DNA from 4 places in the Peribacillus sp. FSL E2-0159 genome. Region 2 is predicted to be linked to each of the others. Evidence: riboswitches for the same ligand, from Rfam matches in the RefSeq annotation. Region 2 holds a riboswitch; each other region holds the start of a gene.
The links. A riboswitch is a leader RNA that binds a small molecule or an ion and turns the genes downstream of it on or off. The one in region 2 is predicted to bind S-adenosylmethionine.
Positions count from the first base shown of each region.

Region 1: it holds a riboswitch for S-adenosylmethionine, as region 2 does, so the genes downstream of both, NYE63_RS02810 (sugar ABC transporter substrate-binding protein) here and metK (methionine adenosyltransferase) in region 2, are expected to answer to the same signal.
Region 3: it holds a riboswitch for S-adenosylmethionine, as region 2 does, so the genes downstream of both, NYE63_RS12460 (Na+/H+ antiporter NhaC family protein) here and metK (methionine adenosyltransferase) in region 2, are expected to answer to the same signal.
Region 4: it holds a riboswitch for S-adenosylmethionine, as region 2 does, so the genes downstream of both, NYE63_RS06110 (methionine biosynthesis PLP-dependent protein) here and metK (methionine adenosyltransferase) in region 2, are expected to answer to the same signal.

Region 1 covers NZ_CP152053.1:562,847-571,063, forward strand. The annotation lists gene NYE63_RS02805 (GTPase domain-containing protein) at 321-3,062, shown strand; SAM riboswitch class I at 3,158-3,263, shown strand; gene NYE63_RS02810 (sugar ABC transporter substrate-binding protein) at 3,379-4,491, shown strand; gene NYE63_RS02815 (sugar ABC transporter ATP-binding protein) at 4,548-6,050, shown strand; gene NYE63_RS02820 (ABC transporter permease) at 6,052-7,056, shown strand; gene NYE63_RS02825 (helix-turn-helix domain-containing protein) at 7,380-7,739, shown strand; gene NYE63_RS02830 (NAD(P)H-dependent oxidoreductase) at 7,812-8,217, opposite strand, start outside.
Region 2 covers NZ_CP152053.1:5,200,650-5,208,866, forward strand. The annotation lists gene NYE63_RS25370 (gamma carbonic anhydrase family protein) at 85-603, shown strand; gene metK (methionine adenosyltransferase) at 849-2,042, opposite strand; SAM riboswitch class I at 2,205-2,367, opposite strand; gene pckA (phosphoenolpyruvate carboxykinase (ATP)) at 2,796-4,385, shown strand; gene NYE63_RS25385 (nucleotide sugar dehydrogenase) at 4,788-6,089, opposite strand; gene NYE63_RS25390 (glycosyltransferase) at 6,131-7,447, opposite strand; gene NYE63_RS25395 (glycosyltransferase family 4 protein) at 7,471-8,217, opposite strand, start outside.
Region 3 covers NZ_CP152053.1:2,531,583-2,539,799, forward strand. The annotation lists gene NYE63_RS12430 (TRAP transporter permease) at 1-783, shown strand, start outside; gene ggt (gamma-glutamyltransferase) at 1,004-3,079, shown strand; gene NYE63_RS12440 (LysR family transcriptional regulator) at 3,228-4,130, opposite strand; gene hutG (formimidoylglutamase) at 4,254-5,210, shown strand; gene NYE63_RS12450 (hypothetical protein) at 5,558-5,713, shown strand; gene NYE63_RS12455 (SOS response-associated peptidase) at 5,774-6,445, shown strand; SAM riboswitch class I at 6,766-6,873, shown strand; gene NYE63_RS12460 (Na+/H+ antiporter NhaC family protein) at 7,060-8,217, shown strand, end outside.
Region 4 covers NZ_CP152053.1:1,227,278-1,235,494, reverse strand. The annotation lists gene ugpC (sn-glycerol-3-phosphate ABC transporter ATP-binding protein UgpC) at 1-187, shown strand, start outside; gene NYE63_RS06120 (hypothetical protein) at 246-488, opposite strand; gene fumC (class II fumarate hydratase) at 598-1,980, opposite strand; SAM riboswitch class I at 2,307-2,420, shown strand; gene NYE63_RS06110 (methionine biosynthesis PLP-dependent protein) at 2,507-3,619, shown strand; gene metC (cystathionine beta-lyase) at 3,616-4,797, shown strand; gene NYE63_RS06100 (type B 50S ribosomal protein L31) at 4,901-5,149, opposite strand; gene NYE63_RS06095 (ABC transporter ATP-binding protein) at 5,282-7,300, opposite strand; gene NYE63_RS06090 (ABC transporter transmembrane domain-containing protein) at 7,297-8,217, opposite strand, start outside.

The DNA.
Region 1 (8,217 bases), 1.2 Mb from region 2:
ATTTAGAGGTATAAAGAATGGTTCGCTCACCTCTATCTGATATGTGGTAAAACTAGAAAAAACATATTTTCTCGAATATGGAAATGACATCTTTGTATCGGTTTATTAAAAACATTACAGTTGTGTTTGTTTCTGTTTTAAAATTGTAAGAGTAGTGACATGTTGTTACCATATTGTTTTGCTAAAATAATATTTTAGGGTTTTGTAAATAATTTTTTAACTAAAGGAACCTATAAATTGAATGTTAGGTCTACTAGAAGGCTTATAGAATCAGTGATGATCCTTTAATTGAAAATATGAAATATATCGGGGGAATAAAGATGGACGAACGGCTGATCGGTAAAAAATATTATGAAACAATGATTGAGGATACAAGGAAGCACCCCATTCAAGCTTTGGGTGAAATGTTTCTCGTGGAACAAAAAAAGGAAAGAGCGGATTTAACCGCAATTCGATTTGCTCAAGGAGAAGTGTATTTTCAGCATCATGACTATGAAGCAGCCATTTTCAAATGGGAAAACATAGAAGGGGAACTTGGTTCATGGGCGAAGAAAAACATTGCTGATGCTTATTTTGAACTGGAAATGTATTCAACCGCAGAGGATATCTATAAATCTGTCGATACGAATGAAGCGGTCTTGAAAACAGAGGTTCTTTTGCAACTTTTTTCCCTGTACATAGTGGAATCGAGAAATGACCTGGCTTCCAAAGTAGTGAAAGAAGCAGTCGAGTTTCAACCGGACTACCCGAATGTCACGGAAATCGCACGTGCCTTTTTTGAAGAACAAAAGGATTGGAACAGTGCTGTGGTATTAGCGGCGAATGAAAGTATCCGTACAGAATCAATGGGCTGGTTCGATGTGCTGAAAACGTATATCCAGCAGGGTGTTGCCCAATCGATGGAACCGGATTATTTTTCAACTGTCCTTGGTTCGCTATACACACTCGACCAGGAACGTTTCGAAAAGGTGACGGTTGCCCTGTGGAAAAATTATAAATATACGGATTCTTATTTCGAATGGCTAAGAGTGATTAATAACTTGATAGATACCATCGAATTAAACCATGCGGATGTATGGGATGAGCTTTCCGGCTATTACAGGGATGCATATGCAGGTCTGTTAGAAGGAACGCACCTAATCAAAGATTTAAGTCCTGTCGTGCCAAGGTTGCTGGAAAACTGGCTCAAAATAGCAGATGGGGAGCTCTCGCTGTTTGCGGCGGCATCCGCGTTGTCCTGGAATGAAATCTTCCCGGATACGATCAATGCTCTGGTCATTCAGGATGCAGAAAGCCTGTTGGCGAAATCGCCTAAATTGGGAGGCGGACTGGAAGCGGGAGAGAAGCTGTTCAATTCCATTATCCAGTGGGCTGAAGATAATGATTTAAGGGTTGGCAATAAGCTTAAATGGATGGTCGAGGGGCTTAAGAATACCGAAAATTTCAATCTTCTTCTTGTAGGAAGTACAGGAAATGGAAAGACATCCTTTATTCAGTCAATTGTTGGTGAGAGCATTGCCGCTGAAGATCATTCGTCATTAGTCAGTGTCAAAGACGGGGATGATTTGGAAATCCTTGAAATTACCGATATAGATAGAAAAGTTGTCATGGAGCTAACTGAATTGGATGAAACACGCCGCCAGCGCGGGACTATTGTCGATGTGACGATCATCAGTGACTACCTAAGAAATAATAGTCTGCGATTATTGGATACACCGGGGTTCAATGGGGAAAAAAGCGTGGAATCCGATTTCCAAGGCTATTTACATGGCAGTGATGGATTGATGTTCGTTCTTGATGCCCGGGCGCCTTTCACCGGCAGCGAACGGGATTTGTTATTGGAAATTCAAATGATGGCACCGAAACTGCCGATTCATTTCTTATTAAACAAAATGGATACAATATACAGTGATCAGGTCGCAGTCCGGATGGAAGACGAAACATGGGATAAAGTGAATGCATATTTCCCGAATGCGAAAGTATTCGCTTTCTCCAAACTTTATGACAGCAAGCAGCAATTGAAGGACCTTTCAGCTTTCCTTCAATCGAATTATCAAGATGATAATTGGAAGGAAAGAAGATCTGAAAAAATCCTAGCATTCATTCGTAAGACTTTATCTTATCTGTTAGAAAAACGGGCAGCCAATGAGCGGAAATGCGAGCATTCCATCTCTTGGAATGAACAGATGGAAGTCAAGCTGAATGGGGCGGTCAATCAACTGGCTGATTTGGAAAAAGAAAAAAGTGAAAATATCACAAGGTCGTATCGTCTGCTTAAGGATGAAGTGAAAAATCAGCTTTCTACTAAAATTCCTGAATTACTGAGGGATTGCTCTAAATCGTTAACGGAAAGCAGTGATTTCAGTCAGGTCCATGTACAGTTAAACCAGGAAATGAATGAGCGGATTCAAAACTTCATTTCTGATAAGATCATGCCTCAATATTACCGTTCTCTTCAAGACTGGATTGCCAGTTCCCAAATGGAGTTCTCACAAAGCCAGCAGTTTATGGATGAGATGAGTGCCGGATTCAATGATTTATACAAAGAAGAACGGATTACGCTGGCAGGTGACTTCAGGGTATTGGATGACTGGCGCCGTGATGCCGACCGGATGACAAGCAGTATCCGCATCGAAAACGTTAATATCCTTTTGCGCAGGACTCCATCACAATTGCTGCTTAAAGGAGCAGGGAAGCTGTTTGGAGCGATACCGCAAAATAAAGCCAATATGTACAATCGTTATAAGAAATACTTGGAAAGTGAAGATTACCTGGATGTTGCCGAAATGATCACGGAACGTTTCCTTACCCAATTTGGATTGTTTGAAAAATCTTTGGATCGGGACATCTCACTTTTCTATCGCAGTTCATTTGCTTTACTTCAAAAAACGATAGAGCAAACGCAGACTGAAATAAAAGACTACCAGGCTGCATTGGAGCATATGAAAGAAAATCCGGAAGTTTACCGTGACCCGATCACTTTGTTCGAAGTGAAATTAAGGCAGTTGGAGAGGCTTGAAAAAATTGAGAAAAAGCGTCTAGCCCAGCTTCAAAGAAAATAAAAAATAACGGGGAACATTTCAAATATTCAAAAATCTATTGACTTTACGACTATATCCCTATAAAGTGTTAATTACGAAAACGTAACACAATATATCTCTTATCAAGAGTGGCGGAGGGACTGGCCCTAAGATGCCCAGCAACCGTTCCATTAGGAATTGGTGCTAAATCCTGCAAAACAGAAATGTTTTGACAGATAAGAGAGGGACAAGTCTGCAAAACAGCCGATTAAACCTCTCTATATTAGAGAGGTTTTTATTTTGGGATTTACACCAACTTAACTGATAAGAATAATAAGGAAAAATGGAGGGAAACAAGATGAGAAGGTCTATTAAAGGGATATTTATTTCAGCAATCGCTTCGGCATTGCTTTTAACGGGTTGCTCTACAGGGCAGAGTTCCACAGAATCGAAGAAAGAAGAAAAAGTATCATTTGAAAATGTCCCGGAAAGATTTGCTGATGGGGATGGAGCCAGAATCAAAGTGATCCGTAAAATAGGCGGTGATGATCATACGGCTCAATACCTGGCGGGGGCAAAAGAAGAGGGAGAAGCACTGGGATTTCAAGTGGATACGTATACAGCAAATGGTGATACGGCTAAATTCCATGATGCGATAGCGCAGGCTTTGGAGGAAGATTACGACGGCTATATCATTTCCCATGGTGATGATGCAGCAACTGTGAATGACGTTCAAAAGTTGGTTGATGCAGGTAAAAGCGTTGTCACATTCGATTCAATAAGCGATCTATCTAAAATAGAAGGTGTGACATTAACTTCACAAGATGATGAAGCATTGGCAACACTGGCTTTTGATAAACTGATAAAAGAGCAGAAAGGTGAAGCGGCAATTGCATATCTTTGGGTGGACGGTTTTCCTCCAATGGTAAGAAGAAATGCAGTCTATCAGGAAAAATTAAAAGAAAATCCTGGGATTAAAGAAGTCGAAAGATTCGGAGTGGCATCTGCTGATACTTCGGTTCAGACACAAAATGCTGTAGCAGCAATGCTGAATAAATACCCTAAAGGTAAATTGGATGCCATTTTCGCAACATGGGATGCCTTTGCAATCGGTGCAGCCCGGGCGATTAAAGAAGCGGGCCGAGATGAAGTGAAGATATATGGAATTGATGTATCTAATGCAGATCTCCAGGAAATCCAATCAGCTGATAGCTCGTGGTCCTACACGGCAGCAGTCGATCCCAAGTTGATCGGTGCAGTGAATATGAGGATATTGGCTAAAAAATTAGCGGGAGAAGAAACGCCGCAAACATATGACCTGGATGCTTCACTTATTTCACAAAAGCAAATCCAAGCTTCAAAAGAAGCGGTAAACATGGCAAACCTGTCTGGTATTGTCGATGGCTGGGGTGTATCCACGGAATTTGAAGAAGATTGGATGAAGGTTTTGAAAGATCATTATAAAAAGTAAAAAGAGACACTCTCTTTCCAGTGAAGGGAGTGTCTGTTCAATAAGGGGGAATGGACATGGGCACGCAACTAGAAATGAAGAAGATTTCGATTGAATTTCCGGGGGTGAAGGCGCTGAGTGAAGTCGATTTTTCCGTACAATCAGGGACAGCCCACGCATTGGTCGGTGCAAACGGAGCAGGGAAATCGACGTTAATGAAAGTTTTATCGGGAGCCCATGTTCATTATTCAGGTGACATTTTTATTGATGGGATGAAGCGGGATATCCGCTCTCCAAAAGCGGCTCAGGAACAAGGCATTCAAATTGTTTATCAGGAAGTGGATACCGCCCTCATCCCTTATTTAACGGTTGGGGAAAATGTAATGTTGAATGATATGGTCCAAAACATGGGGAAAAAACAGAGAATCCAATGGAAAGAGCTGCACAACCAAGCCGCTAATATTCTTGAAGATATGAAAATTCGTGTCCCTTCGAAAAAGCTGGTAAGAGACCTTACCTTGGCTGAAAAACAGATGGTCCTGATAGCAAGAGCCGTTTCGACAGAATGCAAATTCCTGATTCTCGACGAGCCAACTGCTCCGTTAAGTCATACGGAGACGACAGAACTTTTTCGAATTGTAAATGAATTAAAGCAAAAAGGCGTGGGAATCATTTTCATTTCACATCGTCTGCCTGAGATTTTTGAAATTTGTGAGGAAATTACGATCATGAGGAATGGGGAGCGTGTCATGTGTCGGAAAAAGGAGGACATAACCCGTACCGAAGTGGTAGAGAACATGCTCGGGAAAACCATGGATGAACAGTTTCCTGAAGTGAATACTTCGATTGGCGACGTTATTCTGGAAGTGAAGGGATTGTCAGATGCAGAGAAAGTTAAAAATGTTAGCCTGAATATTAAAGCAGGCGAGATAATCGGCTTGGCAGGTTTGGTCGGGGCTGGGAAAACGGAGCTGTGTAAAACCCTTTTCGGTCATACTTCGATCACAGCGGGCGAAGTCATCCTGAATGGTCGAAAGCTTTCTATAAAATCACCGCACGAAGCAGTAAAAAGCGGTCTGGCACTTGTACCTGAGGAACGCAGGAAAGAAGGGGTCCTCGTTCAGGAATCAGTCTCGGCGAACTTGACCGCAGCCAGTCTCGGCAAATTCTGCAAGACGTTCAGCTTCGTGGATCGTAAGGCGGAAAAGGAAAAGGCGAAGGAAATGATCGCAAGTCTCGGCATTAAAACTCCTTCAGGAGAAGTGAATGTTGAAAACCTTTCAGGTGGTAACCAGCAAAAAGTTGCCATTGGGAAATGGCTTATGGCCGATGCGGATGTATACATATTCGATGAACCAACGAAAGGGGTCGATGTTGGAGCCAAGAAGGATATATTCGAATTGATTGCAAAGCTTGCAAGGAATGGGAAAGCGATTATTTATGCATCATCCGAGCTTTCCGAAATCATTGGCATTACCAACCGGACATATGTGTTATATGACGGGAGCACAGTCATCGAATTAGAAACGAGCAAAACGAATGAAGAAGAACTATTATTCTATTCAACAGGAGGAAAATAGAATGAGCATACCCATTCCTGTTACACAGACAGCGAAAGCGAAGAAAAAGGTGGAACTATTCGACTTTTTCTATAAATACGGCACAATATTGACGATTATCATTCTGATTGGAATTTTTGCCGTGTCCAATCCATCTTTCATTCAAACGAATAATCTGATCAACATCCTGCGTTCCATTTCAATCGTGACCATCATTGCGATTGGCATTACGATATCCCTGACCGTGGATGGCTTCGACCTTTCCGTCGGCTCCGTCGCATCATTGGCCAATGCCATCGTCATATCAATGTTTGTCTGGTTTTCGCAGGATACATTAATCGCCATATTAGCTGCGATCGGCGCCTCACTTGTCGTAGGGGCTTTGAATTCATTCATGATCGTTAAATTGAGAATTCCCGACATGCTGATGACATTGGCTACCATGTTCATTATCCAGGGAATTGCCCTTACTTATACCAAGGGGGCCACGGTCTCGCAAAATATGGTCATGCCCGACGGGACATTCGCAACAGGACTGATCAGCCCGTTTTTCGCCAAAATTGGACAGGTACCATGGATAATCCTGATCATGGCAGTCATTGTGATAGCCACACATATCTTTTTGACTTATACGAAGCACGGTCGTTATATGTACATTATTGGGGGAAATAAGGAAGCGGCGAGACTTTCCGGGATATCGGTCAATAAATACAAAATCCTTGCCTATCTGCTTTCAGCTCTATTAGCTGCAATCGGGGGGATTGTCCTTGCTTCAAGGGTCATGACATCGGAAATCAATTCAGGGTCCCCCTATTTAATGGATGCCGTTGCAGCAGCCTTCATTGGTTCCTCCGTTTTAGGAGCGGGAAAACCGAATGCATTTGGAACCTTTGTCGGAGCAGTCCTGATCGGAATCCTTCAAAATGGTTTGATCATGATGTCCGTTCCGTATTATGCGATGGATATCGTCAAAGGAACAGTGCTGGCCCTTGCGCTCGCGGTAACCTATTACAAACAAAAACACTAAAATGACAGAAATCCTATAATTGTGAATTTTGAAGATTGATAAAAATCCTGTTGGATATGCAATAGGATTTTTCTTTTTTTAAAAGGGATGGGTCATGGATATAAAATTTCGCATCTTCATCATTTTACTTAATAATAATGAAATCTTTTTACTTTCGCTAAGGCAGGAGGACCCTTTGCTCCCTCATTTTTGGAGTATAAACATTGACCACAATAGTAAATTTCTATAGAGAACTTACTTTACCTTTTAATAAGATTGATAATGATCTATTGTAAAGTATGAACATTCATATCCTATACTTATCTAAAGGAGAGTGTAAACTTATGCGTGAAACCTGTGTTCCGACTGGCGTGAAACCAAATGACACTGGCTTTGGATATACGTTGTCCTTAATAGGCGGCAAATATAAAATGATCATAATGTATTGGCTGTCTGAAAATAAGGTTATGCGGCATAATCAGCTGAAGCGGAGTATCGGTACCATTTCCTTTAAAACACTAAGCATCATGTTAAAAGAGTTGGAGGCAGACGGCCTTATCATACGCAAGGAATTTCCCCAAATACCCCCAAAAGTAGAATATTCATTATCTGAACGTGGTCTATCTCTCATTCCATTGTTAAATTTGATGTGCGAGTGGGGAGAAAAAAACAGTTTGCCAGCTCAGGAGTCTGTACAGCCGTAGGTGTAGCTATTTTGATTAATTCAAAAGAAGTATTTCCCTAACAAGGAAATACTTCTTTAATGGAACTGCCTATTAAAGGTTGTCGACAAAATTCAAATAATCTTGTGCGCTTTTTTCCAATTCGCTTGCGGACGGCTCATTTTCAGCACCATAAAACGCAAAGAATGAACAATAATCTGCATTGCAGTATAGGAAGGTAGTTTCAAAGGGAGATAATAAATGTTCAAGTGTATAGCGATATCTTCCCTCTTCACTATAATCTTCTTTGTTAATTCCGGCAGATACAGCTAAAGCAGCTTTGCGATTCTTTAATTTATCGCCTCCATTTGAACCATAAGCCCAACCATAAGTAAAAACATCGTCAAGCCATCTTTTTAGGAGAGGCGGACAATTAAACCAATAAAAAGGAAACTGTAAAACAATATTACTATGCGATTCGATTAATTGCTGTTCTTTTTCCGCATTAATGTTTCCGTCA
Region 2 (8,217 bases):
TATAAATAGCCAAGTGTATTTGCATACGGTATATTAAAATAATACATAAAAACATTCACTTCGGAAAGGAAATGATTGAAAATGATTATTTATCCGTATAAAGGCAAAGAACCTGAAATTGCTGAAAGCGCTTATATTGCTGAAAATGCTGTCGTGACTGGTGATGTCAAAATTGGCGACGAAACATCAATTTGGTTCAATTCCGTCATTCGCGGTGATGTATCCCCAACCATCATCGGGAAAAAAGTCAGTATACAGGATAACAGCGTCTTGCACCAAAGCCCAAATAATCCATTGATCATCGAGGATGAAGTAACCATTGGCCATCAGGTCATTTTACATAGCTGTAAAATCCGTAAAGGAGCTCTAATTGGCATGGGATCGATTGTACTTGATGAAGCTGAAATCGGCGAAGGCGCCTTCATCGGTGCCGGCAGTCTCGTTCCCCAAGGTAAAATCATTCCACCGAACATGTTGGCATTCGGACGCCCGGCTAAAGTCATTCGCGAAATCAACGAAGAAGATCGCCAGGATATGGAACGCATCGTACGCGAATACGCCGAAAAAGGACAACACTATAAAACGGCGGAACGAATAAAGTAACTCACGAGTAATTGACTGAAAGTTACGAGTATTGTACTCAAACTCACGAGTAAAAGTTCCAAACTCACGAGTAAACGCTCTAAACTCACGAGTAGCTGACCCAAACAAGCTTGTAATCGACCCTAACTCACGAGTATTGCACGTAATTTGAATTTCTTTATGATTTCTTGAATTATTCCCGCTGACGGCAAAATTAATCCATAAAAAAGGTGTCCCGCTAATTGCGGGACACCTTTTTATATGGATTACGCTTGTGCTTTTAATGTTTCTGCTTTGTCCGTGCGTTCCCATGGAAGATCGACATCTGTACGGCCAAAGTGTCCGTAGGCAGCTGTTTGTTTGTAGATTGGGCGACGAAGGTCAAGCATTTTGATGATACCAGCTGGACGAAGGTCGAAGTTAGCGCGAACTAGGTCAACAAGGACTTCTTCGCTAACTGTACCAGTTCCGAAAGTATCAATAGAGATTGATACAGGCTCTGCCACACCGATTGCGTATGCCAATTGAACTTCCGCTTTGTCGGCAAGGCCGGCTGCCACGATGTTTTTCGCAACGTAACGAGCAGCGTATGCAGCAGAACGGTCAACTTTAGTAGCATCCTTACCAGAGAATGCACCGCCGCCGTGACGAGCATATCCGCCGTAAGTATCAACGATGATTTTACGACCAGTAAGACCAGCATCCCCTTGAGGTCCGCCAATTACGAAACGGCCAGTTGGGTTGATGAAGTACTTAGTTTCAGCATCGATCAATTCAGCTGGAACGACTGCTTTGATCACATGTTCTTTTAGATCGGCTTGAATTTGTTCAAGCGTAATTTCTGCATCGTGCTGTGTAGAGATAACGATCGTATCTACACGTACAGGAAGGTTATTCTCATCATACTCCACAGTTACCTGTGTTTTACCATCAGGGCGTAAGTAAGGAAGCGTTTCATCTTTACGAACTTGAGCCAAGCGGAATGAAAGTTTATGCGCCAATGAAATCGGAAGCGGCATAAGCTCTTCTGTTTCATTACAAGCGAATCCGAACATAAGACCTTGGTCCCCTGCACCGATTGCATCGATTTCTTCGTCTGACATGTTTCCTTCACGAGCTTCCAATGCTTTATCGACACCAGCTGCGATATCGGCAGACTGCTCATCAATGGAACTCAACACGGCACAAGTTTCAGCATCGAAACCGTATTTCGCACGTGTGTAACCAATTCCTTTAATCGTATCACGAACGATACGCGGAATATCCACGTAAGCGGACGTTGTAATTTCACCGGCAACAAGTACAAGACCTGTTGTTACACTAGTTTCACACGCTACACGTGCATTTGCATCCTTAGCAAGGATAGCATCTAAAATGGAATCTGAAATCTGATCACAAATTTTGTCCGGATGGCCCTCTGTAACAGATTCAGAAGTAAATAGACGTTTCTTTGACATCATATTTCCTCCTTGGAAGTTAGTATGTTGTAGGCATAAGCCTGTTTTTACGGAACTCGTTTCCCTCATTAGTTTCAACTATAGACACAGAATTACTTATAAAAAACACAAAAACCTTCCCTGGCAAATGAGGAAAGGTTTAAAATTCTGTCTTCTATCCTTTCACTCTTATCGTTCAAGGGTTTTTTACCTTGCTCAGGTTAGCACCATCACCACTATTCCTTGAAGACCTTCGCTTTATTTTCGGCGATCGATCTTGGAGTCAAGTTCAATATGGCAGGTTGCTGGGTTTCAAAGGGCCTGTCCCTCCACCAACTCGGGATAAGAGAATCCGTACAATTTAAGATATTATCGTATCTAGCTGGAATTTGTCAATGCTTTTCTAAAAAGAACATTTCCACTCAGAATGGCGTTCATTTGAAAAAACATGTTGATACAACGTCCTAGAAGGGTTTAAAATGCAAAACACGAATAGAAATGTTGTAAATTGCCATTAATAATAAAGTATTGAGCATTCGAAAAATCGACACCCTGACTTTCCCAATAGACATATATTGCTTACTTACTTCCTATTAAATTAAAATTTTCTTCATGAAAGTATATGCGATAATCGTAACTCGGTCCCTGCCGGATTAAAATGATTAACGCGACCAACTGAAAATAATCACAAATTAAAAGAAATAGTATAGACTAATTAAATGAATGTGTTATACTAATTGTAATCTAAAAACTTAAACAAAGGAAGGTACCTCATATATGAATTCTGTAGATGTTTCTAATGAGTTACACCAATTATTAACAGGAAATAATGTGCAAACTCAACTTTCAGTTCCTCAATTGGTCGAAAAAGTATTAAGCAGAAGTGAAGGCGTTTTAACATCAACCGGCGCGGTAAAAGCTGAAACTGGCAAATATACTGGTCGTTCACCTAAGGATAAATATATCGTGGAAGAAGCATCAGTTAAAGATAAAGTTGATTGGGGTTCAGTGAACCAGCCAATTTCCGAAGATGTGTTCAATAAACTATATAATAAAGTAGTTGACTACCTAAAAGCAAAAGAAGAGATCTTTGTTTTTAAAGGTTTCGCTGGTGCAGACGAATCATCACGTCTTCCAATCCGTGTTGTTAATGAATATGCTTGGCATAACCTTTTCGCCCATACTTTGTTCATCCGTCCAAACGAAGAGGAACTAAGAGGTCACGAAGCAGAATTCACAATCCTTTCTGCACCTAACTTCAAAGCAGACCCAGAAGTGGACGGAACTTCATCCGAAACTTTCATCATCGTTTCATTTGAACGCCGTACAATCCTGATCGGCGGAACAGAATATGCAGGAGAAATGAAAAAATCGATCTTCTCGATCATGAACTACTTACTTCCAGAGGCTGGAATCCTTCCAATGCATTGCTCTGCTAACGTAGGACGTGAAGGGGACGTCGCTTTATTCTTCGGACTGTCCGGTACAGGTAAAACAACTTTATCCGCAGACACTAGTCGTAAACTGATTGGCGATGACGAGCACGGCTGGTCTTCTAACGGCGTATTCAACATCGAAGGCGGCTGCTATGCGAAAACGATCAATCTTTCACGTGAAAAAGAACCACAAATTTTCGATGCGATCCGTTTCGGTGCCGTACTGGAAAATGTTGTTGTTGATCCGGATACACGTGAAGCGAACTATGATGACAGTTCATTGACTGAAAATACTCGTGCTGCTTACCAAATGCAAGCGATCGATAACATCGTGAACCCAAGTATTGCAGGACATCCTAATACAATCATTTTCTTAACAGCTGATGCTTCAGGCGTTCTGCCTCCAATCAGCAAGCTTTCGAAAGAACAGGCAATGTTCCATTTCCTAAGTGGATACACTAGTAAATTGGCTGGTACTGAAAGAGGCGTAACTTCACCGGAAGCTACATTCTCCACTTGCTTCGGTTCACCTTTCTTACCGCTTCCCGCTCAACGCTATGCTGAGATGCTTGGTGATAAAATTGACGAGCACAATGCAAAGGTATACCTTGTCAACACTGGATGGACTGGCGGAGCATACGGAACTGGAAGCCGTATGAAACTTGCTTACACTCGTGCGATGGTACAAGCGGCACTTGAAGGTGAATTAGCTAACATCGAAACGATCAAAGATGAAATCTTCGGTTTGGATATTCCTCTTCATGTTCCTGGGGTTCCTGACGAAGTGCTTCAACCAATCAAGACTTGGGCAGATCCTGCCGCTTATAAACAAGCAGCAACAGCCCTTGCCGCTCAATTCCGTGCAAACTTCAAGAAATTCGGCAGTGTTCCAAGTGAAATAGAAGAACTTGGCGGACCGACAGCTCAATAAATTGTACACAAAAGGACCAAGCTCTTGCTTGGTCCTTTCGCTTTTTCGACAAGAAATGACTCTTTCCGAAACATTACTTTAAACCAAGACTAGGTTATACTTCATGGTTTTTTTACTGTTATCCTTATTGAATTGAAGATAATTGCGACACTCCTCCCCGCATGAATCTAGCCTCCTCGCCTCTAGATTCATGCGGGGAGGAGGCTTGGCGGAAAGGGAGCGGATTTCCGAAACCAACTGGAACGCTTTTACATTCTGTAAGGACCAAGCTCTTGCTTGGTCCTTTTCTTCGTTGGTTTTCTGCCCTCCGTCCCTCCTGGCAGAACATGATATTCAAAAAGGGCACTGTCATAGTCAGCGCCCCCTTAATCCTTATTCCATTACCGGTGTTTGTCCATTTTTTTAGATGATTGCTTTATTCCTGGCTTTTTTCATGGACATCGTTTTGTATTGATATATATTGCCCAGGTTAGCTACCGGGACCTCTGTTTTAGTTTCATCAATGCAATTGCGTGTATCCAAAATCAATTTATTGCTCATGAGATTCGATAGCTTATCATAATCCATCTGTTTAAATTCATCATGGTCAGTCAGGACAAGTATCAAGTCTGCATCATTTACAGCGTCTTCAACTGATACGACTGGCATCTTTCCAGATTGGACATGCGGGTCATGCAAGGCTACATCCATGTTTTCCATCCCCATCAAGATATTGACGACATCAATGGCGGGACTTTCACGAATATCATCTACATTTCCTTTGTATGCAAGACCGAAAACAGCTACTTTTGGCTTCCGGATGCCCTCTAGCATCATTCTTACGCAATTAACGATATAATAAGGCATCGATACGTTGGTATCACGGGCCAATTTAATGATTTTCGCATACTCTGGTGCCTTTGCAACGACGAAATACGGATCGACCGCTAAACAATGGCCGCCAACTCCTGGTCCTGGTTGGTGTATATTGACACGAGGGTGTTTGTTAGCCATTGATATGACATCCAAAACATTGATGTCCAGCTCGAAACAGACTTTCGTCAGCTCATTCGCAAGTGCGATATTGACATCCCTGAAGGTGTTTTCCATCAGTTTGGACATTTCAGCCGTTTTCGCATCCGTCTGAATGATCTCCCCTTGAACGAAGGTTTTGTAAACCAGACTTCCTTTATATGAGCATGTTTCCGTGATGCCCCCGACGATACGGTTATTATGAACCAACTCTTCAAGAATCCTTCCAGGTAAAACACGTTCCGGACAATGAACGAGGAAAATGTCTTTTCCGATGGTAAGGCCCGTCCTCTCGATCATCGGTCTAATATGATCATCCATGCTTCTTGGCGCAATCGTTGATTCGATAATGATAACATTCCCTTTTTTGATAAAAGGAAGAATATTGGAGGTTGCATCCATGACATGAGTTAAATCACAGGATTGATGCATGTCCTTTTTATTTGGAGTAGGCACCGCGATAATGAAAACATCCGCATGTTCCGGGCTTAACGCAGCTCGGAACTTATTGGAAGCAATCACTTCTTCCAATACCTCATCCAATCCAGGTTCTTCGATATGGAGCCTGCCGCTATTCAAATTGGAAATAATCTCAGGATGGATATCCACGCCGACAACATCGACACCGTGTTTCGCAAACATTAAAGATGTTGGAAGTCCTATATAACCAAGTCCGATTGTACAAAGTTTCATATAAACCACTCCTATCTATTTTTCTGCTACACTCAAATTTGTTAGGCTGTTTGATAAATTTCGATAAAGATTTCCTTCTCTTGTTTCCAATTGTATTTTTGCCGCGCCTTCAGGCAGTTATTGCTCATTTCCGCCCTTTTTTCAGGATGTTTCAATAAGTAATTGACGCCTTCGGCAATTGATTTTGGATCATGTGAATCGACACACACACCGATTTTTTCCGTATCGACAACCTTTTGAATTTCAGGAAAGCTGCAGGCAACCACAGGCACACCGCTCATCATGTATTCGAACAATTTATTTGAAGATGCGGAGTAGTGATTAAAGCAGACATTATTCAATATCTGAAAACCTAAATACGCATTTTTTGTATAATGGAGCAGCTCGTCGACCGGAACCTTCGGCAGGAACTTCACACGATGCTCCAGATTCATGTCGTTTACTTTTTTCATTAACTCATCCTTGATCCTTCCATCTCCGATAAAAACTACCGTCCCGCCCTCGATCATCGGTACAGCATCAACCAATTGCTCTAACCCTCTTCCCATTTGAACGCCGCCTTGGTATAACAATATCGGTTCATTCTCTGGCAAATCGAGCAGCTCATGCAAATTCACGGCCGTACTTTCCTCAGGATTGGTTGGAATCGGGTAGTTATGGACCACCTTGGGATACAGACCATATAAGTCTTCGTTATACTTAGCTCTCGTATGGTTTTCGGCAATCATTTCATCGACGAACATTAATAGGAATTTCTCCATCATCCCGTAAATTCGGCTATTATATCCCGTTCTGCTCGTTTGTACCTCATGCGAGTCATAAATCAGCTTTTTTCTTCTCAGCCATTTACTGCTGATCGCTCCCTGCATGAGCGTATTCAAATCATTCGAATGATAAAAATCATATTTCCTTTTTCGCCCATGATAGATCATTTGACCAAAAATGTAGCTCCTTGTTAATAGTGTCGGCAGCTTCGTTTTAGTGATGACAAGGGTGCCCATCGCAAGAAGTGCAAGGGAACCGAACAGTATTCCCGATCCCACCCAACTGTTGATCAAGTTCAAATTCCACAACGTATTCCAGACCAATAAGGCCAATAGAACGATTTCAAACTTCTTTTTCTTTAATTTACCTACGACCCTGAGAACCCTATTAAGCGCCTCCCAGCGGTTATTCACCCTAGTGACAGAGAAACCATTTTGGTGCTTCTCCTTTTTGGGTAAATCCTTGATCTTCCAGTTATGAATGGCAATTAAATCGACTTCATAACCCGCTTCAGTAAGTGCTGTGCATTCTCTTAGAACTCTCGCATCGTTCGTAAAGTGATTCCACACGAACATACATACTTTCTTCGCCATGTTGTCCTCCACTTCCGGATTTTTCAGCCTGACGCTTCCATCACATTGATGAGACCTTTAATATTTTTAGACCATTGAAAATGTTGTTTAGCATACCGATGGCCGTTTTCCCCCAGTTCTTCACGAAGGGCTCGATCTGAGGCCATGGTCAATATGTGCTGACAGATTTCATCAACATCCCTGCTTTCTGCTACCAACCCGCATTTCGCCTCTGAGAGCATCTTCTTGGCCCTGCCGTCCACATCACCGACAATGGGTTTTCCGACACACATATAATCGATGATTTTACCAGGCAGAACCTTATTGAAGACTTCTTTTTCAACCAAGCTCACATAGGCAATATGGGACGTTGAAACTTCATGAAGAGTCACTCTTCGATTCATCGCATTAATCATCTTAATATTAGTCAGCCCTCTAGAGCTTATCTCCTTCTCCACTTCAGATATCCGATATCCATATCCAATCATCGAGAACTCGATTTGTTTATGTTCCCTTAGCTTTTCAGCTACGGATATCAGTTTTTTCAAGTCCTGGGCCAGTCCGATATTCCCCGCATAAACGACCTTGATTACTTTTTCCGATACGGGTGTAAGCAAATTCTTTAACGTCAGCTCATCCGCAGTAAGCGAATTAGGGATGAATTGGATGGCCTCTTCCTTGACTCCCTTTGCAACGATATAATCCCTGAAACCAGGACTATTGATGATAATAAAATCTGAATGCCGATATAGCTTCCTTTCCAGGAAGAAAGCGATTTTCAAAACCCACTT
Region 3 (8,217 bases), 2.7 Mb from region 2:
AACAAGGATGTCCGCATGAAATTCATCGATATCATTTATGCATTGGTGGATGGAGCTAGAACGGCACTTGCGGTTGCAGCCGCAACCGCAGCGGCCGGCATTATTGTTGGAATTGTTACGAAAACTGGATTAGGGCTGAAGCTGGCTAATGGTTTGATCGATTTGTCAGGCGGATATTTGATTCCGACACTGATGCTAACGATGGTAGCGGCACTTATTTTAGGAATGGGTTCACCTACGACCGCCAATTATGTAATCACATCAACCATTGCAGCACCTGCGATTATTTTGCTTGGTGTTCCTGATTTATCTGCACATTTATTCGTCTTCTATTTTGGCATTATAGCAGATATAACTCCTCCAGTTGCTTTAGCGGCATTTGCAGCGGCAGGGGTGGCAGGCGGTGAACCGATAAAAACGGGGATTGAGTCATCAAAACTTGCTATCGCTGCATTTATCATTCCATATATTTTTGTTCTTTCCCCACAAATGCTGATGATCGATACGACATGGATGGAGGTTGCCTGGGTCGTGCTTACTGCAATGTCAGGCATGATTGCAATTGGTGCGGGTGTTATAGGGTACTGGATGAGGGGAATGCACTGGTTGGAAAGAGTCCTCGCTATAATCGTTGGTTTACTATTAATCTATCCTGAAACGATATCGGACATCATTGGTTTAGCCGCTTTTATCGTATTACTGGCTTTACAATATCTTTGGAAGCGTGAAAATCACAACAGCCCCAATTTCTTGGAAAATAATCAAAGCATAGAGAAAAATTGAGTCTACGAATCTCGATCCGGAAGTAAAGGTTAGAGCTGAACCATTTGGGGGGTGATTTTTTGAAGTGAAACATCATTGAAAACGCAAGGCCCAATAGGAATGTGCAGACTGCTTTTATATCGAGCTCAACCAGCATATTCCTACTAAATTCATCTGTTCGTACTTCCAGTTGCCTTATGGTAAAACCCTAATTTGTTTTATTTTGAAAGGAGACTAAGTCATGAAATTTTTAAAAAGTTTTATTTTAGTTACTTTCAGTTTCTTTTGTATGATCACACCAGCTTTTGCAAGTGTCCCTGGAGTAGACGAGTCAATGGGAAAGGGGGCTACAAAAGGAATCGTATCAGTTTCCCACCCTTTAGCAGCTGAAGCAGGTATAAAGATATTAAAACAAGGTGGAAACGCAGTCGATGCAGCAGCAGCCATTCAATTATCGCTAAATGTAGTTGAACCGATGATGTCTGGAATCGGCGGCGGTGGTTTTATCATGATTTATAATAAGAAAGAAAATAAAATAAAGATGATCGATAGCCGCGAAATGGCACCGCAAAATGTTACGCCTGAACTATTTTTAGAAGAAAAGGGAAAACCTGTTCCTTTTAGTAAACGGCACACAACTGGTAAAGCTGTTGCAGTCCCTGGAACCCTTAAGGGAATGGAAGCTGCACTTGAGAAATATGGAACAATGAAATTATCACAAGTTATGGACCCTGCCATTAAACAGGCCGAAAAAGGGGTTAAAGTCAATTGGATAACAGCACAATATATCGATGAAAATGTAAAAAAACTAGAAAATAACCAAGCGGCTGCAAAAGTTTTTGTGCCTAACGGAAAACCCTTGGATGAGGGAGACACCCTCGTTCAGCCAGATCTGGCAAAGACTCTTAAGCTAATAAAAAAACAAGGTTCTAATGTTTTTTATAAAGGTGAAATCGGGGAAGCACTTACCAAAGAAGTTCAAAAACGTGAAGGAACGATGACAACCGAGGATTTGGAAAACTATGTGGTGAAAGAGAGAGAGCCAATTAAATCGGAATATAGGGGCTTTGAAGTGGTGGGGGCGGCTTCACCAAGTTCAGGCAGCTTGACTGTCCAACAAATCCTGGAGCTAATGGAAGGATTCGATGTACAAAAGATGGGGGCGAACTCCCCTGAGTATCTACATTATCTAACCGAAGCCATGCATCTAGCTTTTGCCGATCGCGCTGCATATATGGCAGATGAAGATTTTTATGATGTACCTACAAAAGGACTATTGGATGAAGATTATATAAAAGAAAGAAGAAAACTCATTAATCCAAATAGATCAACAGCTGATGTCAAAGCAGGCGATCCATGGAAGTATGAGGGCAAAGAACCCACTTCAATGGAGAAGGTAAAAGAAGAGCAAACCCCGATCGGACAAACGACTCACTTTTCTGTAATGGATAAGTGGGGAAATATGGTTGCTTATACGACTACAATCGAGCAAGTATTCGGTTCAGGTATCATGGTACCTGATTATGGATTCATGCTTAATAATGAAATGACGGATTTTGATGCCACACCGGGTGGAGTTAACCAGGTGGAACCAGGAAAAAGACCAAGAAGCAGTATGTCCCCGACCTTTGTATTAAAAGATGGCAACCCCTTCATGGCCATTGGTTCACCAGGCGGGGCGACGATAATCGCATCGGTATCTGAAACGATTATGAATGTGCTTGATCATCAAATGCTAATTCAAGATGCGATACTTGCGCCACGCATTTATTCTGCTGGTTATCCGACAGTTAGATGGGAACCGGGAATTGAACAAAATACAAGGTTAGAGTTAATGGCAAAAGGCCATGTTTATGAAGAAAAACCCCAACATATCGGAAATGTGCAAGCTGTTATTTTTGATTATGAAAAGGGGAAAATGTATGGAGGAGCCGATAATACGAGAGAAGGAACTGTTCAAGGAGTTTATAATGTTTCCTATAAATCGAAAAAGCCAAAAGAAATAAAAGAAGAAAAAAAGGGACCGTTTACCTTAAAAGTGAATGGAGCCGTTTATCCTTATACAGCTGAACAAATGAAACTGATAGATGAAAAACCCTATATCCAATCAGACAAATTGCTACTTGGTTTGGGTGTAATCCAAACAGGGGACTTAGAAACATTTAAACCAGATAAAAAATCGTATCTACCGGTGTTAAGAGTAGCAAAATCATTAGGATATAAAGCAAAATGGAACGAAAAAGACAAAGAGGCACTATTGGAAAAAGATTCGGCGGATATTGAAGATCCAGACGAAGATGGTAGTGTCACGAATTAATTTTACCCTGACGAATATAGACTGAAATTCCTTTAGCAAGATGGAACTAAGGAAATCGAGGAAAGTGGCCAGAGCAATGACAAAAAACATTCCCCTTGTGCAATGTGCATAAGGGGAATGTTTTTTGTCATTACCGTTGGATTCTTTTTTAGTCATCGAACCTAACATCACTCTTAAAAAAGCTCTGTATGTCCTCTATTAACCTATATACTGCAGGAGACAGATAACGGTCTTTCAAATAAGCTATGTAAACAGTCCTTTCCAAAAAGTTCGAATCGATTGCGCGAATTGCAGTATTTGGTGTAGCAGCGGATTTTATATAGCTTTCAGGTAAAATTGTAACCCCAAGCCCTTCTTCTACCAAACTGCAAGCTGTTTCAAGCCTTTCTATTTCGTATAGGATATTGGGAATTGCATTTTCACCCTTAAATGCTCTTAAGATATCATCTCTTGTTTGAAATCCAGTTGTGCTGATGATCAATTCTTTCTTTGCAATGTCTTGGAAAGTGATGGACTCTTTTTCGTTTAACTCGTCATCTTTATGGATCAAAAGCATGAATTTTTCATTATAAAGGGGAGTGGACAGAATTTCATCGTTGTTGATGGGCTGGTTCGTGATGGTGAAATGAACATTATACCGGTTTAACGAATCGAAAACCTTCTCTTCCCCTAATATTTCCCTGACCTTTATTTGAATACTAGGATAATTGATTTTAAAATTCCTGATTATTTTCGGGAACCAAAATTTAAATGACTCTATGGAACCTATAGATACAGTTCCGCTTCCAACATCCTTCATTTCCTTAAGCTCCACTTGCATATTATCGAATCTTCTTAACAGATCAACAGATCTCGTATAAAAAATCCCTCCTGCTTCCGTAAGCTCAAGCCCCCTTGTATTACGTTCCAAAAGCTGAAAACCAACTTCATTTTCTAATTTCATTATGGCATTACTTAGGGAAGGTTGTGATATATGCAGCATTTTTGCCGCTTTTGAGAAATTCTTTTCCCGGACAATTGTAGTGAAATATCGAAGTTGACGAAGGTCCATATATGCTCCTTTCTATAGCTTTAAACTATAGATATATTGAAATTTTGTATTGGTAATTATATATTATCTCATTTATAATTTTGAAAAAAGATATTTCGGAATTTTTTAAATAAAGGAGAAATTATGTATACAAATCCGACTTTAAAATATTGGAATGGAAGAATTGATTCCCAATCTGACATGGACAGCTTCAGATACCACCAAAGAGTACGTTTGGCACCGATTTCGGAATTAGCCATCTCTTCCAATGCATCAAGGACCTTTGGATTGATTGGCTTCAAATGTGATGAAGGCGTCAAAAGGAATAAAGGGAGGATTGGTGCTGCAGAGGGTCCTGATCATATTAGGCAGTCATTGGCAAAATTACCCTGTCATTTACCTTCCCAAACCGAGCTGGTGGATGCTGGCAATGTAATATGTGAAAGTACAGAGATGGAGGCCGCCCAATCCCAACTGGGATCAGCTGTTGCCGGGATATTGGAGAGTAAAGCGATTCCTATCATACTTGGGGGAGGACACGAAACCCTGTATGGCCATTATCTTGGGATTAGGAAATCCATTGGACCAAAAGCTAGATTAGGGATTATTAATATTGATGCTCACTTTGATATGAGACCTTATGAAAAAGAAAGTTCATCAGGAACGATGTTTAAGCAGATTTTGGACGAAGATCAAAGTTGTGGATATTTATGTGTCGGAATTCAGAAGCAGGGGAATACGAAGGCACTGTTTGAAACTGCTGAGAGAAGTAAGGTCGACTACATTTTGGAAGAAGATTTATCATTGAACGAAATGGATGAAACTAAGCGGCGGATAAATGCTTTCTCTAAGGAATATGACTACATTATTCTTACATTATGTACAGACGTTATTGATTCAGCCTACGCACCTGGGGTAAGTGCTCCATCGCCGTTTGGACTGAATCCGAAATTGGTCCGTGCCATTATCAGGCATATCGTATCGAATGAAAAGATCCTCTCCTTTGATATCTCGGAAGTGAATCCTTCGTTGGACGAAAATAATAAAACCGTTACATTGGCAGCACATTTAATAAATGAGGTTTTACTGCATTTTAAATAATGAATGGACATGGAATAGGGGCAACTCCTCCATTTGGTTCTTCTATAAGAGCGAGCCTATTCGTACCGACTGTTGGGGCTTTCCTCAATGCTATTTCCATAATCAATTATCAGTATTGAAGCGAAAAACCTTTGACAGCGCCCAGACTGTCCATGAATCATTCATGGACAGTCTTTTTTCTCGCCTCGTTTACAAAAAGTTATGGTCCCAACCCTTAGAAGTATAAAGGAACCTCCATGCGGCCTCCCCATTAGAAGATTAACCGTGACTCTGCCAAAGTTCAGTACTGATACTTGGGGGTTTTTAGTTTATAATAACAACCATCTAGCCTTTTGAGGGGGAATTACATGAATGAATATAAAGTAACGGTCAGGAATGGCAGTACCTTAATTTTGTCGGAAATCATTAAAGCTGAAGATGAAAGAGAAGTCCTTGGCACCCTTTTGATTTCCAGCGAATTATTTAATCAACCATTTACCGACATCAGGATTTTAGAAAGTTGATTTGTGCCTGCCCGTTCCATTTGTTACACTGTAATAAATCTTAATACGGTAGGCGATATTATGTGTGGACGTTACACCCTTTTCACTGACATTGAAGAAATAAAAGAACGGTTTGATATTCAAGGATCATTTGATGAGGAATACCAATTCAGCTACAATATTGCTCCCTCCCAATCCGTGCTCTCTGTCATTAATGACGGGGCGAGGAATCGACTTGGATATCTTCGGTGGGGACTCATTCCTTTCTGGGCAAAAGACGAAAAAGTGGGCTATAAAATGATCAATGCCAGAGCGGAAACCATTTCAGAGAAAGCAAGCTTCAAGAATTCGTATAAGAAGAAGAGATGCTTGATAATCGCTGACTCTTTTTATGAATGGAAGAAGACATCAGAGAGAAAAATACCGATGCGAATAAAACTGAAGAACCATGCTCCATTTGGAATGGCCGGTCTCTGGGAATCCTGGAAATCTCCTGAAGGCATCAGCATCTATTCGTGCTCCGTTATAACAACCGTTCCTAATAAGCTAATGACCAGCATTCATGATCGTATGCCTGTCATCCTTAAACCAGAAGATGAAAAAGATTGGTTGAATCCATCCATTAATGATCCTGCATATCTGCAACAGTATTTAAAGTCATTCGATTCGGAACAGATGGAAGCATTTGAAGTATCGACTGATGTGAACTCGACTAAAAATAACTCACCTAATCTAATACAACAAATTTGCTAAGAGGTCATTAGACCTCTTTTTTATATTAGTTCCGTCCCGAAATGGCTTTTTGGTGTTTTATCCAAATGTAACAAGAGTTTCATTTATTGAAATAAAATGAATAACTGCACATGTCAAGATCTCTTTATAATCATTAAGGAGCATGTGAAATACTTTAAAACTAAACCTTGCGAAAATAGACAAAATGCTGTACTCTTATATTTGCTTTTCAATACGACTTTCGATGTCACTTTCACAAACTAAGATGGTTTCAGCAAGTTTCCAGCCTGGTACTTTTCTGACAGGCATCGTAATATTTGATAAATTATATAATTTTGATCTTCTTATCAAGAGAGACGGAGGGACTGGCCCGAAGATGTCTCGGCAGCGGACTTAATAGGAGTGCTGTGCCAAATCCAGCAGGCTGATTTTCGCCTGAAAGATAAGGAGGGTGTTTTTTATAAATTAAAAGACCTCTTCTTGTTGTTTAATAGAAGGGGTCTTTTTTATGCTGACAGTTTTTTTTAGCTATAGCTCCATGAATGGGTAATCAAGTTTGGTGTTATTTGCGAAAACTGTTAAAAGAATAAAAGCTATGACACATGTCATGGGAAAAATAAAAAGAGGTGTACATCATGAGTGCAAACAATAAAGGGAATCCATGGGCATTGATTCCATTTGTCGTATTTTTAATTTTATTTATAGGGTCCGGAATCGTCACTAAAGATTTTTATTCATTTCCAGTGATTGTAGCAATTTCTATTGCATCAGCAGCTGCATTGGCAATGAATCGGAAAGAAAGCTTCAATCAAAAGGTTGATATTTTCTGTAAAGGTGCCGGTGACGCCAATATTATGTTAATGGTTATCATTTTCCTTTTAGCCGGCGCTTTTGCCGAAGTTGCAAATGGCATGGGGGCAGTTGAATCAACGGTGAATCTTGCCTTAGCCGTTTTTCCGCAAAATCTTTTAATGGTAGGGATATTCATTATCGCGTGTTTTATTTCTCTATCTATGGGGACTAGCATGGGAACGATTGTAGCCCTAGCACCTATCGGGGTGGGAATTAGCGAGCAAACCGATATTTCGCTTGCCTTTTCAATGGCTGCCGTTATTGGTGGTGCGATGTTTGGAGATAACCTATCCTTCATTTCAGATACGACAATCGCTGCAGTTCGAACACAGGGAACGAAAATGAAGGATAAGTTTAAGGTGAATTTTTTCATCGTTTTACCTGCGGCCATCATCACATGCGCCATTCTTGGAATTTTAACGATGGGTGAACAAGCCGACATCACCCAAAATTCTTATAATTGGGTGAAGATTCTTCCATACCTTTGCGTATTGATCACTGCATTGGCAGGAGTCAATGTGTTCCTGGTCCTTTCTATCGGTATCGTATTTGCCGGAATAATCGGCTTGGCAGATGGAAGTTATCAACCGTTGGGTGTCATTCAAAAAGTTGGTGAAGGAATGGCGGGAATGTATGAAATATCCTTCCTTGCCATTTTAATTGCAGGCATGGTTGCTGTAATAAAACATAATGGTGGCATCGATTATCTGCTCCACCTCGTGACCCGAAATAGCAAATCAAAAAAAGGGGCGGAATTCAGCATTGCCGGGCTTGTTGGTTTGACGAACCTTTCAACGGCAAATAACACGATTTCGATTATCATTGCCGGGCCACTTGCCAAAAATATTGCTGAAAAGTATGGGATTGATCCGCGTAAATCGGCGAGCTTACTTGACGTTTTTGCCTGTTGTATCCAAGGGTTGATTCCATATGGGGCACAG
Region 4 (8,217 bases), 1.9 Mb from region 2:
CTCCACGTTAGAGGGGCAGGACTTCGTCGCACGAGTCGATGCCAAGAATATTATCCAGGCAGGCGAAAACATAGAACTTGCCCTCGACATGAATAAAGCACACTTTTTTGATAAAGGGACTGAACATCGCATTTTAGTTGAAGAAGATGAACAGATGCAGGAAAACATGAAGTTACCTGCCAATTAAACGTAAAAAGACCCGTTCATGAATGGGTCTTTTTCGTTTATTCAAATAAGGGGTAGATTTATTCCTGGACCAATACCACTTCATCATGTCCGCATTCAGAGCATTTCATGAGATGCGGGCATTGGCCTTTTTGAAGGGATTGAGGATATCCGTCGTTTTCTTTAAGTATGTCGATATCCATGTAAGCACTGTAATCATCAGCGTAGTCCATGAATTTCCCTTTATCATCAAGATCACTGCCGCATTCCGGGCAATTCACATGAATTTTTCTTAGACCGTTGCAAAGCGGGCATAAAGACATTATTTTTCCTCCTGTTCCCGATACTTATGATCTCAGTATTTGTTGATTCCATTATTTTAACACATGGAAACACCCTCCCTAATACCAGAGGGAGGGCACTTCTATGCAATTATTTATTAACCATGTTAGCAGGATCTACCCATGCTTTGAATTCATCTTCCGTCAGGAATTCCAATTTCAACGCCGCTTCTTTTAACGTAGAGTTGTCCTTGAATGCTGTTTTTGCGATCTTGGCTGCTTTTTCATAACCAATATGCGGGTTCAAGGCTGTTACCAACATAAGGGAACGTTCTACATTTTCTTTGATTTTATCTTCATTTGCAGTGATGCCAACCGCACAATTATTGTTGAATGAATGAATGCCTTCCGTCAATAATTTGACCGTTTGCAGGAAGTTATAGATGATGACTGGTTTAAATACATTCAATTCAAAGTTACCTTGGCTAGCTGCAAAGCCAATTGTAGCATCGTTACCCACGATTTGTGTTGCAATCATGGTAAGCGCTTCACTTTGTGTTGGATTGACTTTACCTGGCATGATGGAGCTGCCTGGCTCGTTTTCCGGAATGGCTATTTCGCCGATTCCGCTTCTAGGACCACTTGCCAGCCATCTGACATCGTTCGCAATTTTCATTAAATCGGCTGCCAATGCTTTTAAAGCACCATGTGCGTAGACGATTTCGTTATGGCTTGTCAATGCATGGAACTTATTATCAGATGTGACAAAAGGATATCCTGTATCCGCTGCAATTTGTTTGGCAGAAAGTCCCGGGAATTCTTTTTTTGTATTGATTCCGGTTCCTACAGCCGTTCCGCCTAGTGCAAGGTTCAATAATTTTTGGCTGCTTTCCTCAATCATCACTAGATCTTTGTCGAGCATCGCTTTCCAACCGGAAATTTCTTGTCCTAATGTTAATGGTGTAGCATCTTGAAGATGTGTCCGGCCAATTTTCACGACATCCCAAAATTCTTTTTCTTTTGTATCGAATGTATCACGAAGAGCTTTGATGGCAGGGACCAATTTTTCAGCGACTTCCATAAAGGCAGCAATATGCATGGCGGTCGGGAAAGTATCATTGGAGCTTTGTGCCTTGTTAACATCATCATTCGGATGAAGGGTTTCCGATTCACCATTTTCTTTCAACCATTCATTCCCTTTGTTAGCGACCACTTCATTCACGTTCATATTACTCTGCGTGCCGCTTCCCGTTTGCCAAACTACAAGCGGGAAATGTTCATCAAGTGTGCCTTCAAGGATTTCGCCGCAAATCTTGACGATGGCATTCTTTTTGACTTCCGAAAGATCACCAAGATCATAGTTCACCTTTGCCGCAGCTTGTTTAACGTATGCAAATGCACGAACTAATTCAATCGGCATTTTTTCGTTACCGATTTTGAAATTGTTACGGCTTCTCTCAGTTTGTGCTCCCCAATATTTATCAGCAGGAACTTTCACTTCACCCATCGTATCTCGTTCGATTCTGTATTCCATGTGTTCTCCTCCTATGTTTGCACTATTCATTGAAGACCTTTTGCATATGAAATGAATAATGTCGTATTATTCTTTCTCTCCATACATTGTACAAACTTTATTATTTTAAAGCAAAAATATCCGGCTGACCCTTCCCATTTTTCTGAAAAAATCCATAATCCTTCCTGTTTATATGAAAATCCGGATATTTTTTTTAGACACATAAAGTGTTGACACCGCTAGGCTCCAATTGACCTAGTCATGAACATCAAAGCATTATCCACCCAAAATGTTCTTGACAGTATTTTGTATATATAGTAAATTCAAAAGAAATCGAATAATCTAAACTCTTATCGAGAGAGGTAGAGGGAATGGCCCGATGACACCTCAGCAACCTTCATTTGTTTCAAACCAATGAAAAGGTGCTAATTCCACAAGTTTGTGAACTTGGAAGATAAGAAGAATGACTCGTCCCTACTTAATCAAAGTCTTCTTCTTAAAGAAGACTTTTTTTTATTTTATATAACGCAAAGGAGCAGTGAAAACCATGTACAAAACTGAAACATATCTTGCTCAATTAGGAAATCGCAGCGAAACGGCGACAGGAACAGTCAATCCGCCGGTATACTTTTCAACAGCTTTTCGTCACGAAGGAATTGGCCAATCGACGGGATTCGACTACACAAGGACAGGTAATCCTACACGCCAACTATTGGAGCGATCCATCGCCGATCTGGAAAAAGGCGACCAAGGTTATGCCTGCAGTTCAGGAATGGCCGCCATTTCCACTATACTCGCCCTTTTTAAATCTGGTGATGCATGGATTGTCAGCGAAGATCTTTATGGCGGTACATATCGTCTGTTAGAACAAGGTTTTAAAAAATGGGGGTTGCAGTGTGACTATGTAAACACTTGTTGTTTGGAGGATATCGAAAAAGCCATCACTCCTCACACGAAAGCCATCTTCATCGAAACTCCCACTAACCCTCTTATGCAGCAAACGGACATTAGCGCCGTTGCCGCATTGGCCAAACGATATAATTTATTGTTAATCGTTGATAACACTTTTTACACGCCTCTAATTCAACAACCCATCCTGCTTGGAGCGGATATTGTGATTCACAGTGCAACCAAGTATCTCGGTGGTCATAATGATGTGCTCGCCGGACTGATCGTTGCTAGCGGCGCTGAATTATGTGATGCACTTGCCTTCCATCACAATGGTACCGGAGCTGTCTTGAGCCCATTTGATTCTTGGCTGTTGATGCGCGGAATGAAAACCCTGGCGTTGCGGATGGAGCGTCATGAAAAGAATGCCAAGATACTTGTAGATTACTTATCGGAGCATGATTGTGTTACGGACGTATTGTATCCCGGCAGAGGCGGCATGATTTCATTCCGTATCATTAATGAAGCGGCGGTCAACCCATTTTTACAATCGCTCTCATTAATCTCTTTTGCAGAAAGCCTTGGAGGGGTTGAAAGCTTCATCACCTATCCTGCCACACAAACACATGCCGATATTCCGCTTGAAGTCAGAACGGCAAATGGTGTTTGTAATCGCCTGCTCCGCTTCTCCGTTGGCATCGAGGATAGCGATGATTTGATTGGTGACTTACAGCAAGCATTCGCACAGGTAAAAAGGGAGGCACTACGATGACAGATCATGATTTTAGCTTTGAAACCAAATTACTTCATAATCAACATAAATTCGATCCGGCAACGGGCGGCGTGAGCGTCCCCATTCAGCACGCATCGACTTTCCATCAATCCGATATCGATCAATTCGGCAAATATGATTACAGCAGAAGCGGGAACCCAACTCGCGAGGCACTTGAAGACATCATTGCCGAACTTGAGGACGGCACCCATGGCTTTGCTTTTTCATCAGGAATGGCTGCCATTTCTACAGCTTTCCTGCTATTGTCTGCCGGGGATCATATCGTCATTTCCGAAGATGTTTATGGCGGAACGTTCAGGATGGTCACAAGCGTATTGTCGCGTTTCAATATTGAGCATACCTTCGTTGACATGACGGACCTTGAAAGCGTCAAAGCGGCAGTTCAGCCAAATACCAGGGCCATATACATCGAAACGCCTTCAAATCCGTTACTTAAAGTGACCGATATTCAAGCCGTATGTGATATCGCAAAAAAAGCCGGCGCCTTAAGTTTTGTTGATAATACATTCTTGACGCCAGCATTGCAAAAACCACTGAATCTGGGCGCTGATGTTGTCCTTCATAGCGCGACGAAGTTTTTATCCGGACACAGTGATGTGGTAGCTGGGCTTGCGGTCGTAAAAGATCCGGAATTAGCAGTAAGACTCGGTTCCCTTCAAAACTCCTTTGGAGCGGTTCTTGGTGTCCAGGACGCCTGGCTTGTAATGAGAGGTCTGAAAACCTTGTCAGTTAGAATGGAACATTCACAAAAAGGGGCAGAAAAGATTGCAGCCTACTTAAAGGAGCAGCCCTTGGTGAAAAAAGTGTATTATCCCGGCCTAGCTGATCATCCACAGCACGCCATCCAGAAAGGCCAGTCACTTGGAGCAGGGGCGGTCCTATCATTTGAATTGGAAAGTGAGGAAGTCTTCCGTTCTTTCGTTAACACTGTCGAACTCCCTGTTTTTGCCGTAAGCCTTGGAGCGGTCGAATCTATATTATCCTACCCGGCCAAAATGTCCCATGCTGCAATGCCTGCCGATGAAAGGGAAAAGCGAGGCATCACGAACAGCTTGCTCCGTCTCTCTGTCGGACTTGAAAATCCAGACGATTTAATCAAGGACTTCGATGCGGCCCTCGTAAATATTGCAAAAGGGGAAGCAATTGCTGCAAAATGATTAAAGGAAGGGTGCGCCATATATTATGGGCACCCTTTTTTGTTTGCATCATTTTTATTCTTTTTCATAATAAAAAGGCTATGATTTCCCATTGGCCTTACTCTCATTTCTTCATTTTATATTTATCCAGGAAGCGATCCACCCGTCCACCTTTTTCAGCAAACTTCTGCTTTCCAGTATAAAAAGGATGCGTATCTGAACTGATTTCCACTTTTAATAATGGATACGTGTTGCCGTCTTCCCACACGACCGTTTCATTGGACGTTTTCGTGGAGCCTGTCAAAAATTTATAACCACTGTTGGTATCCATGAATACTACTTGTTGATAATCGGGATGAATTTCTTGTTTCACTATTATCACCTCGTCAGTATAGGTTTATGTTAAACGTAATGATTACTATTATCAACAATTATGCTTGAAGGTACCAATAACGGCACCCTCATTATATTTTTATCTTGATTATCCAACCTTATACAATCGTGGTCAGCCAGCCATGTCCTTATGCGGACCTGCCTGCAGTTCATACATTTGATAGTACTTCCCTTTTAATTCCATTAATTCTTCATGTGTACCTTGCTCAGCAATCCGGCCTTTATCCAGTACAAGAATTTGGTCGGCATTTTTTATCGTGGAAAGTCTATGTGCAATGATGAAGGTCGTTCTCCCTTTTTTCAGCACTTCCATTCCCTCCTGGATAATTGCCTCGGTTTCGGTGTCGATGCTTGCTGTCGCTTCATCCAAAATCAATATTGCAGGATTGAATGCAAGAGCACGGGCAAAAGAGATTAGCTGCCGCTGTCCAGAAGACAGCGTTCCTCCTTTTTCGATCACGGGTTCGTCCAGCCCTAAAGGAAGATGCTTAAGCACTTTGTCCCCCCCAACATCTCTTAATGATTTTTCAACCATTTCCCTTGTGATGCCTTTATGATTCAGACTGATATTGGATGCGATGGTGCCAGTAAATAAATAGGGATCCTGAAGGACGATTCCCATATGTTCCCTAAGCGTCTGATGAGGAATATCCAATATATTCCTTCCGTCGATTTTAATTTGCCCTTCACTACTGTCATAAAAACGGAACAATAAATTCATTATGGAACTTTTTCCTGACCCAGTATGGCCAACTAAAGCGACCGTTTCCCCTTGTTTAGCAGAGAAGGAAATGTCCCTTAACACATATTCATTATCCTTATAACCAAAAGAAACATTTTCGAATTGCACGTTCCCTTTGTATCTAGATATGTTTTCATCACTGACTGCCAATCCCTGCTCATCCAATAAACTGAACGCCCGCTCCCCTGCAACAAGTGCCTGTTCAAGATTAGCGAACTGATTGACGATTCCATGAAGCGGATGTAGAAGGCGGCTGATCAAATCAACAATTGCATACATCATCCCTAAGGAAATGGCCGAACTCGCTGTAAGGGAAATCCCACCGAAATACCAGACGAATGCCATTAGCGCCAAAACCTTAATGACACCAATCAAGTTTCCACCCGTCAACGAATTCAAATGGAGCATTTTATTTTGATAGGAATAATGCTCCCGGTTCAGATTTTCAAAAGATTGCTTCGTCTCCTTTTCACGTCCAAATGCCTGAATGATGCTCATTCCAGAAATGGATTCATTGATCATCCCATTAATATCGCTGACCCTTTCCCGAATGATGTGATTATATTTCGAGGCGAATTTACGATATACCATCGTCCAGATAACGATGATCGGAATAAGTAAAAGGCCAATGGTACCGACTCGTGGATCCAGAATATACAAAGCAATTAGAACGCCTAAGATATTAATTGTACTCGAGAAGAAGTTGGCTAGCACGGTTACATATAATTCCCGGATCGCTTCCGTATCATTAGTGACCCTGGCAACGATTTTCCCCGCTGGCATATTATCGAAATAACGTATCGGCAGACGGGAAATATGTGTGAAAATATCATTTCGCATCTTCTGTATGATTCGGTTAGCCGCTTTCTGTAAATAAAAGCTCTGCCCATATTGAAAAATGGAGGAAAGGATGACAAGACTAAAATAAAAAGTCACAAGCTTAATGATCCGCGGGATTTCCGGTTGGTAAAACCGCATCACTTCCTGACTCGTCAATTTCACTGCTTGCGCACGTTGCTCTTTCCCGTCTTTCTTGATGATCAACGATTGGCTCTCCAAGGTTCTGCGCCCATCGATAGGGACAGCTTCATTTACGAAGACAAATTGATTGCCAACCTGCAGAACATGGACTTCCCTGCCTTTCTTCTCACCTTTTGCAAAGTAATCAGCCCGTTTATACCAATTTCCATCATACTTAACAGCATCCTTTCCTTTACCCGCTTCATACCAGGTAGATTCGATGCCAAGTATATGTGAATCGATGATTTTCTTGGCAACGAAAGGACCTGTTAAATCGGCCGCTACCGAAAGTGCCAGCATGATCAGAGCGCCAATGATCAGTTTTTTATAAAGGGCAGCATAATTAAAAAGTTTCTTTACGACCTTCATGCCTTCACCTCCGTCCCTTCGTCAACCTGCTGTCGTTCATATTGTTCCCTATACCAGCCAGCATTCTGCAGTAAGTCCGCATGAGTCCCCTCTTCGATGATCTCTCCGCTGTCCAACACGATAATTCTGTCCGCGTGCTGAACGGCTGATAAGCGATGGGTTGTGATGATGGTCGTTTTCCCCGCCCGTTCATTTTGGATATTTTCGATGATCGTCGTTTCAGTTTTTGCATCTACAGCGGATAAGGAATCATCCAATATAAGGATTTCCGGATTTTTGATCAGTGCCCTGGCAATCGAGATCCTCTGCTTTTGCCCTCCAGATAGAGCTACACCCTTTTCACCGACGAGTGTCTCAAGACGATTTGGCAGCATCATTAAGTCCTTCTCAAAATCCGCAAGCCGGATAGCTTCAGCCAGTTCATCTTCCGTTGCATCCATTTTACCGAATAAGATATTTTCCCTAACAGACTTCGAGAATAAAAAATGGTCCTGTGGAACGTAGCCGATCCATTTACGAATATCTTCAAGGTTCAGTTGCTCCAGAGGCATGCCTGCAAAAGCGATTTCACCTGTTCCTAAAGGATATTCCCGCAGCAATTGCTTTACGAATGTCGTTTTTCCGCTTCCTGTTTTCCCCACTATCCCCAATGTTTGACCGCGCTCAAGCTGAACGGAAATATTGGATAGATTCACAACCGTTGAGGAAGGGTATGTAAAATACACTGAATTGAATTGGATATTTCCCGGTTTTGGAATACTTTCCAGACCCAATGAATTTTTCACATCCGCTTCATATGAAAGGGTATCCTGAACACGATCTAGTGAAGCATTTCCCCTTTGCATGACATTGATCAGTTCCCCCACCGCGATCATCGGCCAAATTAACATGCCTAGGTACACATTGAACGAAACAAG